2 regions of the Streptomyces sp. NBC_00466 genome follow, and region 2 is predicted to be linked to the other one. Evidence: riboswitches for the same ligand, from Rfam matches in the RefSeq annotation. Region 2 holds a riboswitch; the other holds the start of a gene.
What was found. A riboswitch is a leader RNA that binds a small molecule or an ion and turns the genes downstream of it on or off. The one in region 2 is predicted to bind cobalamin.
Positions count from the first base shown of each region.

Region 1: linked by a shared signal. The riboswitch ahead of OG210_RS25705 (cobalamin biosynthesis protein) and the one ahead of OG210_RS31690 (HoxN/HupN/NixA family nickel/cobalt transporter) in region 2 are both predicted to bind cobalamin.

Region 1 covers NZ_CP107896.1:5,719,975-5,727,714, reverse strand. Annotated here, with positions in the region: gene OG210_RS25725 (alpha/beta hydrolase family protein) at 1-1,081, opposite strand, end outside; gene OG210_RS25720 (class II aldolase/adducin family protein) at 1,223-1,897, opposite strand; gene OG210_RS25715 (anion permease) at 2,126-3,379, shown strand; gene OG210_RS25710 (hypothetical protein) at 3,443-3,712, shown strand; cobalamin riboswitch at 3,874-4,013, shown strand; gene OG210_RS25705 (cobalamin biosynthesis protein) at 4,132-5,061, shown strand; gene OG210_RS25700 (cobyric acid synthase) at 5,058-6,563, shown strand; gene OG210_RS25695 (putative cobaltochelatase) at 6,670-7,740, shown strand, end outside.
Region 2 covers NZ_CP107896.1:7,073,432-7,081,171, reverse strand. Annotated here, with positions in the region: gene OG210_RS31715 (B3/4 domain-containing protein) at 1-277, opposite strand, end outside; gene OG210_RS31710 (FMN-binding negative transcriptional regulator) at 319-966, opposite strand; partial or broken gene OG210_RS31705 (EamA family transporter) at 996-1,100, opposite strand; gene OG210_RS31700 (XRE family transcriptional regulator) at 1,315-1,899, shown strand; gene OG210_RS31695 (polysaccharide deacetylase family protein) at 1,919-2,743, opposite strand; partial or broken gene OG210_RS31690 (HoxN/HupN/NixA family nickel/cobalt transporter) at 2,996-4,115, opposite strand; cobalamin riboswitch at 4,113-4,314, opposite strand; gene cobN (cobaltochelatase subunit CobN) at 4,479-7,740, opposite strand, start outside.

The sequences.
Region 1 (7,740 bases), 1.4 Mb from region 2:
CGGGATCCGCGTTCCACATCGCGCCGTGCGGGGCGCCCGCGACGGTCCTCAGATCCACCAACGACGGCTGGCCGTCGGCGAGTTCGACGGAACGCCGCCAGGGAGCCACCCGGTCGCCGGGGCCGTGGAAGACCAGCGTGGGCACGGTCAGCGCCCGCGGGTCGGCGGCGGCGCGCAGCCGGTCGCCGTTGGTGCCCGTACGCCCCTGGGCCGCCCGCACCGCGAGCGGCAGCAGGAAGGCCGGGGTGCGCCGGGCGGCGGCCAGCGCGCCGAGGGTGGCCTCCCAGTCGAGGACCGGGGAGTCGAGGATCAGGCCGCTGATGCGGTCGCGCATCCCCGAACCCACCGCGGCGTGCAGGGCCATGGCGGCGCCGGTGGACCAGCCGTGCAGGACGACGCGCTCCGCGCCGTAGCGGACGGCGTAGCGGATGGCCGCGTCCAGGTCGCGCCACTCGGACGCGCCGAGGTGTCCCAGGCCGTCCGGGTTCGCGGGGGCTCCGGTGTCGCCCCGGTAGGAGATGTCGAGGACCGCGAACTGGTGGCGGTGCAGGAAGCCCAGGACGTTCATGGGGTGCTCCCTGCCGGTGCCCAGGCCGTGCACCGTGATCACCCAGGTGGGGCGGGGGCCGGGCACGAACCAGGCCGGGGAGGCGCCGAGTTCACCGGGGATGTCCACGTCGGCGTGGTCGATGCCGAGCGCGGAGCGCGGGTCGCCCACGTACACCTGCGGGGTGAGCCGGGCCTTGGTACCGGGGGCGAGCGTGCCGTAGGTGACCCGGTCGAGCCGGCGCACGACGGTGTCGGCGGTCTCGGAGCCGCCGTCGATCACCGGTCCGACGACCGCGTGGACCCCCGGGCCCTCAAGGCCGTACACACCGGGGCGCAGCGAGGCCAGGCACCGGCTGAGGGTGACCCGGCCGGGGGCCGTGGCATGTACGGAGAGCCGGGGCTCGGCGGGCAGGGCCCGGTCCTGCGGCGTCCTGAGCGCGGCGTCGGCGGCGAGCCGGCCGGCCGCTGCCGCGGCCGCGCCGACCCCGATCAGAGTGGTGACGGCCGTTGCCGTCGCGGTTGCCGGGCGCACCCCTCCAGTGTCGGCGGGGGCGGGCCGGGCTGCCAGCCGACCGGGGCAAACGTGGCCGGACCTGCGAGGATCCGGCTTGGTCCGGTCGTCGGAGTGCCGTCGTCGCCCGATGGGCGGCCGCGCGGTGTCCGGCGACAGGCATTAGCCGGGCTGGCCGTACCCGCGGAGCTTCTCCGTGGCCTCGGCCAGCTGTCCCGGCGACAGCAGGGACGGGGTGCGGCCGGGCAGCGCGGACGCGGTGAGCCAGAGCCTGCACATCCACTCCAGCTGGGCGGTGCGGTCGTAGGCCTGGTCGAGCGAGCTGCCGTAGGTGACCGTGCCGTGGTTCTGGAGGAGGCAGCCGGAACGGCCGGTGAGGGCGGTGAGCATGTTCGCGGCCAGCTCGTCGCTGCCGTAGAGCGCGTACGGGGCGACGCGCACCGGGCCGCCCAGCGCGGCGGCCATGTAGTGGACGGCGGGCAGCTCCGGGACCAGGGTGGAGACCGCCGTCGCGTGCACCGCGTGGGTGTGGACCACCGCGGTTGCGGCCGTGGCGCGGTGGACGGCCAGGTGCAGGGGCAGTTCGCTGGTCGGTTTCAGCTCGCCGAGCACCTGGTGGCCGTCCAGGTCGACGGCGACGGTGTCGCCGGGGCCGAGCTTCTCGTACGGCACTCCGCTGGGGGTGACCAGGACGAGGTCGCCGCAGCGCACCGAGACATTGCCCGATGTGCCGACGACCAGCCCTTCGGACGCGGTCCTGCGGGCGGTGGCGACGAGTTCGTGCCAGGCCCTCGCGAGTGGGTCGGTCTCCTCAGGCGCCACTGCTGTCTCCCCCATCACATCTGTCCCGCTGCCGCGTCTGCGCTGTTCCGGGCCCGCTGGGGCCGTCCACGCGATGATGCCAGCCCTCCGGGCGCCCCGGTACGCCACCGCGGCAGCCGCCGGCCACGAGTGGAATGGGCGCGTCCGGGCAGAGTCACCACAGCGCCCGGCCCAGTTCATCTTCCGTTCACCCAGGTTGCTTACGTTCATCTCGTCAATGACCTCGAACGATTGCCCAGGTAAATGGAACACTTGACCCTGCTCCTTGGGATCGTGATCATTACCGCTCTCGTGTTCGACTTCACGAACGGTTTCCACGACACTGCCAACGCGATGGCGACGACCATCTCGACCGGCGCTCTCAAACCGAAGACCGCGGTGGCCATGTCCGCCGTGCTCAACCTTGTCGGGGCATTCCTGTCCGTCGAGGTCGCCAAGACGATCTCCGGCGGGATCATCAATGAACAGGGCATCACCACAGAAGTGATCTTCGCGGCACTCGTCGGTGCCATCCTCTGGAATCTGCTGACCTGGCTGCTCGGCCTGCCGTCCAGTTCCTCCCACGCACTCTTCGGCGGGCTCATCGGAGCCACGCTGATGTCGGTCGGCTCGTCGGGTGTCAACGGCGATGTCGTCATCACCAAGGTCCTGCTCCCCGCGGTCGCCGCGCCGGTCGTCGCCGGTCTCGCCGCGCTGCTGGCCACCAGGCTGACGTACCGGATCGGGCGCCGTACGGACGAGAAGTCCACCGCCAAGGGCTACCGGGCCGGCCAGATCGCCTCCGCGGGCCTGGTCTCGCTGGCCCACGGCACCAACGACGCGCAGAAGACCATGGGTGTCATCACCCTCGCCCTGGTCACCGGCAACGTCATCGCACCCGGATCGAACCCGCCCCTGTGGGTCATCGTCTCCGCCGGCACCGCCATCGCACTCGGTACCTACCTGGGCGGCTGGCGCATCATCAAGACCATGGGCAAGGGGCTCACCGAGCTCAGGCCGCAGCAGGGCTTCGCCGCCCAGACCGGTGCCGCGACCGTGATCCTGGCCTCCTCGCACCTCGGCTTCTCGCTCTCCACCACCCAGGTCTGCTCGGGCGCCGTGATGGGCGCGGGCGTCGGCCGCAAGGGCGGGGTGGTCCGCTGGTCCACCGCGACCCGCATGGCCGTCGCCTGGTGCCTGACCCTGCCCGCCGCCGCGCTCGTCGGCGCGGGCGCCGAGTTTCTGACCGGCCGCGGCCCGTGGGGCATCGGCGCCGTCGCCGCCCTGCTGGTGGCGGGCTCCGGTGTCATCTGGTCGCTCTCCCGCCGCAAGCCGGTCGGCCAGCACAGCGTCACCCCCGACGAGCCCGCCGGGTACGACGAGCCGGCCGGGGTGGTGACCACCGCCATCGCAGCCGTCGCGCCGCCGCCGGCCGGAGCGGTCACCGACCCCCTCCGCACCACCATCCCCGCACCCGGCGGCGCCGCACCGGAGCCCAACCGGCCCGCCACGGTCTGAACACGGTCCGCCTGAACACGGTCCGAAAGTCCGAAACGGTCTGAAGGAGAAGGACACCGCACCATGGACATCGACTGGGCAGCTCTCGGCACCGTCTTCGGCGTCAGCCTCGTGGCGACCGTCGGACTGGTGGGCCTGTTCACGCTCGGCGTGGTGGGCCTGGCGCGGAAGCCCGCGCCGGAGCCGGGCACCGCAACCGCGCCCGCCGCCGCGACGCCTGCCGGTACGGGCCGGGGCCCGGCACCGGCCGCGGCGGCGCGGGTCGGCGCGTACGCCTGCTTCGCGCTCTGCGCGGCGGCCGTCGCGTACGGGATCTATCTGATCGTCGCCTGACAACAGCTCGCTCCTCCCCCGCAGCGTCACTCCGCCCGCCCGGCGGCCTCCACCGGCCACCGGGCGGGCGGCTGGTGTGCGCGGCCCGTGCGTTCGGCCGTCCGGGTGACCCGTGTGGGGCTCGGCACACTGCCCCGCCGCAGGTCAAGGGTGAGTTGACGGGTGTTCGCCGACCGTGGTGGACTTCCGGGGCCAATACGGCGGCAGGAGAGGAAGTCCGGTGCGAATCCGGCGCGGTCCCGCCACTGTCACCGGGGTTGCCCCCGGGAGCCAGGAACTCTCACCGCCGGTCACGTCGAACCAGGGCGCGGACACCCTGAGTGAGGACTACGCCATGCGCGGCCGCCTGCTGCCCGAACCGCCCGATGCTCCGAGCACAGCCGCCGTGAGGGTCCCGGGCGTACTGGCCTGCTGACCTCATGCGTGCCGAGCGTGTCTTCGTGTACGGCGCCACCACGGGCCTCCTGGCAGACCTCGTCTTCGCCGACCCCCGGCGCGGCCACCCCGTCGCCGCTTTCGGACGGGCCGCCGCCGCCGTGGAACGCCGGCTGTGGCGCGACCACCGCGGGTGGGGCGCGCTGCACACCGCGGTCTGCGCCGGGGGCGCGGTGGGCGCCGCCGTGCTGGCCGGGCGTGCCGTACGCGGCCGTCCCGCCGCGGGCATCGCGCTGACCGCCGCCACCACCTGGGCCGTCGTCGGCGGCACCTCGCTGGGGCGTGAGGCGCGCGCGGTGGGCGACGCGCTGGCGGCGGGTGACATCGAGGCGGCCAGGGAGCGGCTGCCGCATCTGTGCGGACGCGATCCGCAGGCGCTCGACGCACAGCAGATCGCGCGGGCCGTCGTGGAGTCCGTGGCCGAGAACACCTCCGACGCGGTGGTGGGCGCGCTGGTCTGGGGCGCCCTCGCCGGGGTGCCGGGGCTCGCCGGGTTCCGGGCGGTGAACACCCTGGACGCGATGGTCGGCCACAGGTCGCCCCGGTATCTGCGGTACGGCTGGGCCTCCGCCCGGCTCGATGACCTGGCCGGCCGGCCGGGCGCCCGGCTCACCGCCGTACTCGCGGTGCTCGCGGGCGGGGACCCGCGCGGCGCCGTACGGGCCTGGCGGTCGGACGCGGCCGGCCACCCGAGCCCCAACGCGGGCCCGGTGGAGGCGTCGTTCGCGGGCGCGCTGGGCGTACGGCTCGGCGGCACCCTCTCGTACGCCGGCCGGGTCGAGCACCGGGCGGTACTCAACGGCGGCGGCCGGCCGGTGGCCGTCGGCGACATCGAGCGCGCGGTGCGGCTGTCGCGCCGGGTGTCCCTGCTGGCGCTCGCGACAGCTCTCGTGGTGAGGAAGGTACGCGGATGAGTGGCGGACTGCTGGTGGCCGGAACCACGTCGGACGCCGGGAAGAGCGTGGTCACGGCGGGCATCTGCCGGTGGCTGGTGCGCCGGGGTGTGAAGGTCGCGCCCTTCAAGGCGCAGAACATGTCGCTCAACTCGTTCGTCACCCGCGAGGGCGCGGAGATCGGGCGCGCGCAGGCGATGCAGGCGCAGGCGGCGCGGGTGGAGCCCACGGCGCTGATGAACCCGGTGCTGCTCAAGCCGGGGAGCGACCGGTCGAGCCAGGTCGTGCTGATGGGGAAGCCGGTGGGCGAGATGAGCGCCCGCGGCTACCACGGCGGCCGGCAGGAGGCACTGCTGGGCACGGTGACGGACTGTCTGACGCAACTCCGGGGCACGTATGACGCGGTGATCTGCGAGGGGGCGGGCAGTCCGGCCGAGATCAATCTGCGGCGGACCGACATCGTGAACATGGGGATCGCGCGCGCCGCGCGGTTCCCGGTGGTCGTCGTCGGCGACATCGACCGGGGCGGTGTCTTCGCGTCGTTCTTCGGTACGACGGCGCTGCTGAGCGCCGAGGACCAGTCGCTCGTCGCCGGGTACCTCGTCAACAAGTTCCGCGGTGATGTGTCCCTGCTCGAACCGGGGCTCGACATGCTGCACGGGCTGACCGGGCGGCGGACCTACGGTGTCCTGCCGTACGCACACGGCCTGGGCATCGACGAGGAGGACGGGCTGCGGGTGTCGATGCGCGGCACGGTGCGCGAGTCCGCCGTGTCCGCGCCGTACGGGCAGGACGTGCTGCGGGTCGCCGTGTGCGCCGTGCCGCTGATGTCGAACTTCACCGATGTGGACGCGCTGGCCGCCGAACCGGGCGTCGTGGTGCGGTTCGTGGACCGTGCGGAGGAGCTGGCGGACGCGGACCTGGTGATCGTGCCGGGGACGCGCGGCACGGTGCGCGCCCTGGAGTGGCTGCGGGAGCGCGGGCTCGCGGACGCGCTGGCCCGGCGGGCCGCCGAAGGCCGTCCGGTGCTGGGCATCTGCGGCGGTTTCCAGCTGCTCGGCGAGCACATCGACGACACGGTCGAATCGCGCGCCGGGGCCGTCGACGGGCTCGGACTGCTCCCTGTCCGGGTGCGGTTCGCGGTGGAGAAGACCCTGGCGCGGCCCGTCGGAGAGGCCCTCGGGGAGCCGGTCGAGGGGTACGAGATCCACCACGGGGTCGCCGAAGTGCTGGGCGGCTCCCCCTTCCTGGACGGCTGCCGCACCGGTTCCGTGTGGGGCACGCACTGGCACGGCTCGCTGGAGAGCGACGGCTTCCGCCGGGCCTTCCTGCGCGAGGTCGCCGCCGTCGCGGGCCGGCGGTTCGTACCGGCGCCCGACACCAGCTTCGGCGTGCTCCGCGAGGAGCAGCTCGACCGGCTCGGCGACCTCATCGAGGAGCACGCGGACACCGACGGGCTGCTCGCGCTCATCGAGTCGGGCGCGCCGGCCGGGCTCCCCTTCGTCGCCCCCGGAGCGCCATGAGCGCCATGAGCGCGGCCGGGGTGCGGCTGCGAACACGCCACCGGCCCGTCACCGGACCTGTCACCCGAGCACCTGTCACCCGAGCATCTGAAGGAGTGATCCCGAAGTGAGCACGCCCTACCCGTTCACCGCTGTCGTGGGCATGGATGACCTGCGTCTCGGGCTGCTGCTCAACGCGGTCAGCCCGGCTGTCGGCGGCGTACTCGTGCGCGGCGAGAAGGGGACCGCGAAGAGTACGGCGGTGCGGGCCCTGTCCGCGCTGCTGCCCGCGGTCCCGGTGGTCTCCGGGTGCCGCTTCTCGTGCGACCCCGGCGCGCCCGACCCGGCGTGTCCTGACGGTCCGCACGAGTCGGCCGACGGCGTGTCGCGCGACGCGCGCATGGTCGAACTGCCCGTCGGCGCCTCGGAGGACCGGCTGGTCGGCGCGCTGGACATCGAGCGGGCGCTGGCCGATGGCGTGAAGGCGTTCGAGCCGGGGCTGCTCGCCGACGCGCACCGCGGGATCCTGTACGTCGACGAAGTCAATCTGCTTCACGACCACTTGGTGGACCTGCTGCTCGACGCGGCCGCGATGGGCGCCTCGTACGTGGAGCGCGAGGGCGTCTCCGTACGGCACGCCGCGCGGTTCCTGCTCGTCGGGACGATGAACCCCGAAGAGGGCGAGCTGCGGCCGCAGTTGCTGGACCGTTTCGGACTGACCGTCGAGGTCGCCGCTTCACGCGACCCGGACCAGCGGGTCGAGGTGGTGCGCAGGAGGCTCGCGTACGACGACGACCCCGCCGGTTTCGCCGCCCGCTGGGCGGACGAGGAGAGCGAGCTGCGGGCGCGCATCGTGGCTGCGCGGGCGCTGCTGCCCTCCGTGCGTCTCGGCGATCCGGCGCTGCGGCAGATCGCCGCGACGTGCGCCGCCTTCGAGGTGGACGGGATGCGCGCGGACATCGTGATGGCGCGCACCGCGACCGCGCTGGCCGCCTGGGCGGGGCGTTCGGATGTCACGGCCGACGACGTACGGCAGGCCGCGCTGCTCGCGCTGCCGCACCGCCGCAGGCGGAACCCGTTCGACGCGCCGGGGCTCGACGAGGACAAGCTCGACGACACGCTGAGGGAGTCCGCCGGGGACGACGGCGGCGGCGCACCCGACACGCATGACGGGAACGACGACGACGGGCCGGACGGA
Region 2 (7,740 bases):
TCTTCGCGAGGCGGCGGCCGAGTGCGTCGACGCTGGGCCGGATACGGCGGGGGTTGGTGCCGAAGGAGCGGTAGGCGGTGTGCCAGGCCGCTATGCGTGGGTCGGTCTCGTCGGCGGGGTGCCAGGAGCCGTCGGCGAGCTGCCGCTCCAGGTCCTGCAGGGCGGCGGTGGTGGCGGGCCAGGGTTCGTGGCCGCGCAGCCCGGTGGCGGTGACGACGGCGATGAGGCTGTCGGGGAAGGCGTCGGCGACGGCGGGACTGATGCGGAAGGTGGTCATCGCGAGGAGGATCCGTTTCGGGGAGGGCGTACGGGCCGGGGTCAGGCTTCCCAGGGGCCGATGCGGTCGAGTCGGCGCCGCTGCTGGGCTGCGGTGAGCGCGTCCAGGCCGGTGCCGCGTTCGGTGAGTCGGCGGGCGGTGCCGGTGCGCTGCTCGACGGGTTTGTGGTCGTCGTACTTGAACTTCGCCCGTACCTCGGTGATGTCCAGGCGCAGGCCGCGGATGCCGGGCAGCATCCGTCCGTAGGGCGGCTGGTCGGGGTCGATGGGGGCGTGGTCGCCTTCGGGCTGGAAGTGGTTCATCTGGTGGCGCAGCAGCTGCGCCTTGGCTTCGGGGTCGTCGATGATCGTGGCCCGGCCGGTGAACTGGACGGCCGCGTAGTAGCTGGTGGGGACGCCGTCGGTGGGCGGGATGCCGGGTTTGGCGCGCCAGGGGCCGGGGATGAAGGCGTAGTCGCCGGTGACGGTGAAGGTGACGTGGGGGTCCGCCTCGATCGTCTGCCAGACGGGGTTGGGACGGGCGAGGTGGATCAGCAGGCCGGCGCCGTCGACGGTGAAGTGGGTGGGCACGACGACGGGCGCCTGTCCGGGCAGGCCGTTGACGCTGAGGATGCCGAAGTCGTGGCCGTCGGCGATCCAGGTCTGCCACTCGGCGTCGTCCAGGGCGGCGTCCCAGGGCTGGATGAACATACGGGGTCCTTCCGGGCAGGGGCGCTGGGTCAGGTGAGGGCGAGGAGGCTGACGGCGACGGCTGCGGTGCCCAGGCCGATCAGTTGTCCGCGGTGGATGCGTTCGGCGAGGAAGCTGCGGGCGAGCAGGACGGTGCGCGGAACGTGGGCCTTGCGGGCGCCGAGACCGCCGAGGAAGTCGGCGCATCCGTAGGCCGGTGAACTGCCCAGGGCCAGCGGCAGAGCGATCACGGGTACATCCCTTACCATCAATGGAACGACCACACCGTACAACGCATCGACCGGGGTTCGTCAACCGAACGACCGCACGGTGCAGTGCAGTGATCCACTTGCCTGGAGGGACCCAGCGATGGCCGAGACAGCGGCGGCACTGCGGACGCTCGCGCACAACGTCCGCGCGGCCCGTACCCGTGCCGGGCTGTCCCTGGACGAACTCGGCCGGCGTGCCAAGGTCAGCAAGGGCGCCCTGGTCGGACTGGAGAAGGCCCAGGGCAACCCGAACTTCGCCACCCTGGTACGCCTCGCCGACACCCTGGGTGTCTCGGTGTCCGCGCTGCTGGAAGGGCCGGCCGAAGGCCGGGTACGGGTCGTCTCCGCCGACGCCGTCATGCCCTTGTGGGCCGGGGAGGAAGGCGGCGAGGCGCGGCTCATGCTGACCACATCGGGGCCGGCCCCGGTCGAGGTCTGGCGCTGGAAACTGGAACCGGGCGAGGAGTACCCCAGCCACCCGCACCAGGCCGGCGTAGTGGAGACCGTCAGTGTCACCGCCGGACAGATGGTGCTCGTGGTCGACGGCACCGAGCACGCCGTCGAGGCCGGGCAGACGGCCACCTTCGACGGCGACGCCCCCCACGCCTACCGCGGCTCAGGCACGAAGACCTGCCGCCTGATCATGACCGTTCACATCCCGCCCGGACCCAACTCCGCGAGCTGACCTGCGCAGCTTGTACCCGTCAGAGCTCCGGTCGCACGGGGACGAAGCCGCTGTCGAGCAGCCTCGGCAGATAGTTCCTGACCGCGGCGACCGTCTGGGACCGGTTGCCGCCGCCGTCGTGGCAGAGCACGATCGCCCCGTCCTTGATGTCGCGCAGCACGGAGTTGGTGATGCTGCGCGTCCCCGGCCGCGCCCAGTCGTTGGTGTCGATCGACCAGCCCAGCGGCTCCATGCCCAGGTCGGCGCAGATCCCGAGGGTGACCGGGTTCCAGTCGCCGTACGGTGCGCGGGCCCACTGGGGCGGGGCGCCGAGGATCTTCTCGATCAGATCGCTGGTCCGGGAGAGTTCGGACCGGGCGGCGGCCGGCTTCAACTTGGTGAGCTGGGGATGGGTCCAGGAGTGGTTGGCGACGGCGTGTCCGCCGTTCGCGATGTCGTGCAGCAGCTGCGGGTACTGGACGGCGTTCTCGCCGATGACGCAGAACGTCGCCTGCACGTCGTACTGGGCCAGGATGCGCAGCACTTGGGGCGTGTAGAGGGGGTCGGGGCCGTCGTCGAAGGTGAGCGCGATCCTGCGGCCGCCCTCCTCCATCGAGTACACCGCATGGGTGCGGACCGCCGCGTTGTGGGAGGGGGCGCCCATCGATGTCTCGCCCGCGAAGGGCCGTAGCCGGTAGGTGGGGGGACGGGCGGCCGCCGCCGCGGGTGGTCCGGCGGCCGGTGGAGGCTGGACGTGGAGCGGGGGCGGGGCACCGGCCGGTGCCTGTGAAGGATGCGGGGCGGCGGCCGGGGCGTTGCCGCCGGACGGGCCGCACGCCCGGGAGACCACTCCTCCGACAGCCAAGGCGCCCAGACCGACCGCGGCGCGCACGAATCTGCGGCGCCCTTGCGTATTAGTGTGATTTTCTGACTGCATGGCACCGTACTGCCATATACCGGGGCGATTACCCGGCCGACAGCGCCGGACGCGCGTCCGATTCCACTCTGTCGGGCCATCCCCCGCCCACCCCCGCACGCGGCGCGCCGCGTCTTTCCCGGGTCCGGGCGGGACCGGGGCGCCCGAGCACCCCGGTCCGCCACCGCGGGCGGCGCCGGTTCAGCCGCTGTCGGCGGCGCGGACCGCCCACCTCTCCTCCACCTTGGCGATGCGCCAGTAGGCCAGCGCCGCGGCCCACACCACGACGAAGAGTCCGACGATGAGGTAGCCGACATTCCCGAGATCGAGGCCCGCTATCCAGCCGGTCACCGAGTCCTGCAGGGAGAGCTTGTCGTGCAGCACACTGATCAGCTCGATCGTGCCGATGAGGAACGCGACGGCGATGGACAGGCCCGTGATGGCGAGGTTGTAGAACACCTTGCGCACCGGGTTGGAGAAGGCCCACTGGTACGCGAAGTTCATGAAGGTGCCGTCGAGTGTGTCGAACAGACTCATTCCGGCCGCGAAGAGCAGCGGCAGGCAGAGGACGGCGTACCAGGGCAGGCCGGCGGCGGCGCCGCTGCCCGCCATCACCATGAGCGTGACCTCGGTCGCGGTGTCGAAGCCCAGGCCGAAGAGGAAGCCCAGCGGGTACATCTGGCCCGGCCGGCTGATGGACTTGGTGAACCGGCCGAGTATGCGGTTCATGAACCCACGTGAGTTCAGGTGTGATTCGAGTTCGGCCTCGTTGTAGCGTCCGGCGCGCATCTCCTTGAACACCCGCAGAATGCCCACCAGGGCAACCAGGTTGAGCGCCGCGATGAGGTAGAGGAACGAGCCCGAGACGCTCGTTCCGACGACGCCGAGCACCTGGTGGGTGTGTGAGCCCTCGTTCATGAGGATTCCCGCGAGCCGGGCTCCCCCGGCGACCAGCGCCGCCATGGCCACCACCACGCTGGAGTGGCCCAGCGCGAACCAGAAACCGACCGAGACCGGGCGCTTCCCGTCAGCCATGAGTTTGCGGGTGGTGTTGTCGATGGCGGCGATGTGGTCGGCGTCGAAGGCGTGCCGCATCCCCAGCGTGTACGCGGTGATGCCGAGGCCCACGCCGAAAGCCTTGGACCCGACCTCGTAGTGGCCTGGTTCCACCAGCAGGAACAGAACGCCGAACGCGACGACGTGGAGGGCTGCTATCACCCCCAGCAGCCCGGCGGTTCGTACGGTGTCCTCGCGCCGCCAGGCGAACGCGGTGGTTTCGGGCAGGGTCAAGCGGATCACGCTCCAGCACCTCGTGGATCACTTCGTGAGATGCCGTGGCCGGTCTCCTGGCTGACGGGTTCGCTGACGCTCGCCTCCGGCCCTGCCTTCCCGGCCGCGGATGCGGCCAGTGGCTTCGACGGGACGGAGACTCCCCGATCACAGTGGCGAGGGCCGCTCCGGTCTGAGGCCCCTGGGGGCTTTCACCGGTCTTCCCGAACACCACGGCCCGTTCACCCTAGGTTCTGGCCGCCGGTGCCAGCAAGTGCGCCCACCTGGGCAGGTATTGCATCTCACACCTGCCGAGCCCATGGCTGCGGGCCCGCTGCCGCACACCGGTGGCAGGGAGAGCCCGGCTCTCACCACGCACCGGCGGCAGCGGGCCACCGCGAGGAGACCGTTCCGGTCAGTCCTCGCCCTCCAGGTTCCCCTCGGTCTCCAGGTACACCTGGCGCAGCGCTTCGAGCGTCGCGGGGTCCGGTTCGGCCCACATGCCCCGGGACTCCGCCTCAAGGAGCCGTTCCGCGATCCCGTGCAGGGCCCAGGGGTTGGCCTGCTGCAGGAAGTCGCGGTTCACCGGGTCGAGTACGTACGTCTCGGTGAGCTTGTCGTACATCCAGTCGGCGACGACACCGGTGGTGGCGTCATATCCGAAGAGGTAGTCGACGGTGGCGGCGAGTTCGAAGGCTCCCTTGTAGCCGTGCCGCCGCATCGCCTCGATCCAGCGGGGGTTGACCACCCGCGCGCGGAAGACCCGGGAGGTCTCCTCGACGAGGGTGCGGGTGCGGACGGTCTCGGGGCGGGTGGAGTCGCCGATGTACGCCGCGGGGGCGCTCCCGCGCAGCGCCCGGACGGTGGCGACCATGCCGCCGTGGTACTGGAAGTAGTCGTCGGAGTCCGCGATGTCGTGCTCGCGGGTGTCCGTGTTCTTCGCGGCGACCGTGATCCGCTTGTACGCGGTCTCCATCTCGGCGCGGGCCGGGCGGCCGTCCAGTTCCCGGCCGTAGGCGTAGCCGCCCCACACCGTGTACACCTCGGCGAGGTCCGCGTCGGTGCGCCAGTCGCGGCTGTCGATGAGCTGGAGGATGCCCGCGCCGTAGGTGCCGGGGCGTGAGCCGAAGATGCGGGTGGTGGCCCGGCGTTCGTCACCGTGCTCGGCCAGGTCGGCCCGGGTGTGGGCGCGTACGAAGTTCTGCCCGTCGGGCTCGTCCAGGGACGCGGCCAGCCGTACCGCGTCGTCCAGCAGCCCGATGGTGTGCGGGAAGGCGTCACGGAAGAAGCCCGAGATGCGCAGCGTGACGTCGATACGGGGGCGGCCCAGCTCGTCGAGCGGCACCGGCTCCAGACCGGTGACCCGGCGTGAGGCGTCGTCCCACACCGGGCGGATACCGAGCAGTGCGAGGGCCTCGGCCACGTCGTCGCCCGATGTCCGCATCGCGCTGGTTCCCCACAGGGAGAGCCCCACGGATGTGGGCCACTCGCCGTTGTCGGTGCGGTAGCGCTCCAGGAGTGAGTCGGCCAGCAGCCGGCCGGTCTCCCAGGCGAGCCGGGACGGAATGGCCTTGGGGTCGACGGAGTAGAAGTTGCGGCCGGTCGGCAGGACGTTGACCAGACCGCGCAGCGGGGACCCGGAGGGTCCGGCGGGGACGAATCCGCCGTTCAGCGCGTGCAGGGCGTGGTCGATCTCGTCCGTGGTGGAGGCCAGCCGCGGGACGACCTCGCGGGCCGCGAAGCCGAGGATGTCGGCGACCGCCTGCGGGTGGCCGTCGGCCACCTTGACGGCAGCCTCCGGATCCCAGTCCGCCGCTTCCATCGCCTCGACGAGGACACGTGCCTGTTCCTCGGCCGCGTCGGCGGCTGTGCGGGTGGCGTTGGCCTCGTCCAGGCCGAGTGCCTCGCGCAGGCCCGGCAGTGAGGCGGTGCCGCCCCAGATCTGGCGGGCGCGCAGAATGGCGAGTACCAGGTTGACCCGGTCCCCGCCGGCGGGCGGGTTGCCCAGGACATGCAGTCCGTCGCGGATCTGCGCGTCCTTGATCTCGCACAGCCAGCCGTCGACGTGGAAGATGAAGTCGTCGAAGCCCTCGTCGTCGGGCCGGTTCTCCAGACCCAGGTCGTGGTCGAGCTTGGCGGCCTGGATGAGCGTCCAGATCTGGGCCCTGATGGCGGGGAGTTTCGCCGGGTCCATGGAGGCGATCTGGGCGTACTCGTCGAGGAGTTGCTCCAGGCGCGCGATGTCGCCGTAGGAGTCGGCGCGGGCCATCGGCGGGACCAGGTGGTCGACCAGCGTGGCGTGGACACGGCGCTTGGCCTGGGTGCCCTCGCCCGGGTCGTTCACCAGGAACGGGTAGATGAGCGGAAGGTCGCCCAGGGCCGCGTCGGGACCGCACGCGGCGGACAGGCCGGCGTTCTTGCCCGGCAGCCACTCCAGGTTGCCGTGCTTGCCGAGGTGGATCATGGCGTCCGCGCCGAAGCCGCCGTCGTCCGCGGATGCGGCGATCCAGCGGTACGCGGCCAAGTAGTGGTGCGAGGGCGGCAGATCGGGGTCGTGGTAGATCGCGATCGGGTTCTCGCCGAAGCCGCGCGGTGGCTGGATGAGGACCAGCAGATTGCCGTGGCGCAGGGCGGCGAGGACGATGTCGCCCTCGGGGTTGCGGCTGCGGTCGAGGAACATCTCGCCGGGCGGCGGGCCCCAGTGCTCCTCCACGTTCGTGCGCAGCCCGGCGGGGAGCGTGGCGTACCAGCGCCGGTAGTCGGCGGCGGGGATACGGACGGGGTTGCGGGCGAGCTGCTCGTCGGTGAGCCACTCCTGGTCGTGGCCACCGGCCTCGATCAGCGCGCGGATCAGTTCGTCGCCGTCACCGGACGCCAGACCGGGAACGTCCTGCGGGCCGAAGTCGTAGCCCTGGTCACGGAGCCGGCGCAGCAGGGCGACAGCGCTCGCGGGGGTGTCCAGGCCGACGGCGTTGCCGATCCTGGAGTGCTTGGTGGGGTACGCGGAGAGCACCAGGGCCAGCCGCTTGTCGGCGGGGGCTATGTGCCGCAGCCGCGCGTGGCGCACGGCGATCCCGGCGACGCGGGCGGCCCGTTCGGGGTCGACGACGTAGGCGGGGAGCCCGTCCTGGTCGATCTCCTTGAACGAGAAGGGCACCGTGATCAGCCGGCCGTCGAACTCCGGCACGGCGATCTGGCTGGCCGCGTCCAGCGGCGACACGCCCTCGTCGTTCTCCTCCCAGGCGGCCCGTGAACCCGTGAGGCACAGCGCCTGGAGGATGGGGACGTCCAGGGCGGTGAGCGCGCCCGCGTCCCACGATTCGTCGTCGCCCCCGGCGGACGCCTGGGCGGGCTTCGTTCCGCCCGCGGCCAGCACCGTGGTGACGATGACGTCCGCCGCGCGCAGCGTTTCGATGAGTTCCGGTTCGGGGGCGCGCAGCGAGGCGACGTAGAGCGGGAGGGCCCGGCCTCCGGTGTCCTCGACGGCTTCGCAGAGGGCGTCCACGAAGGCGGTGTTGCCGCTCATGTGGTGGGCCCGGTAGTAGAGCACCGCGACGGTCGGCCCGTCGGCGGTGCGCGCGGTGCGTTCCACTGCCGGGGCAGACCTTGCCTGCCGCGGCAGTGGGCCCCAGCTGGGCGCGGCTGCCGGGGGCTCGAAGCCGTGGCCGGTGAGGAGC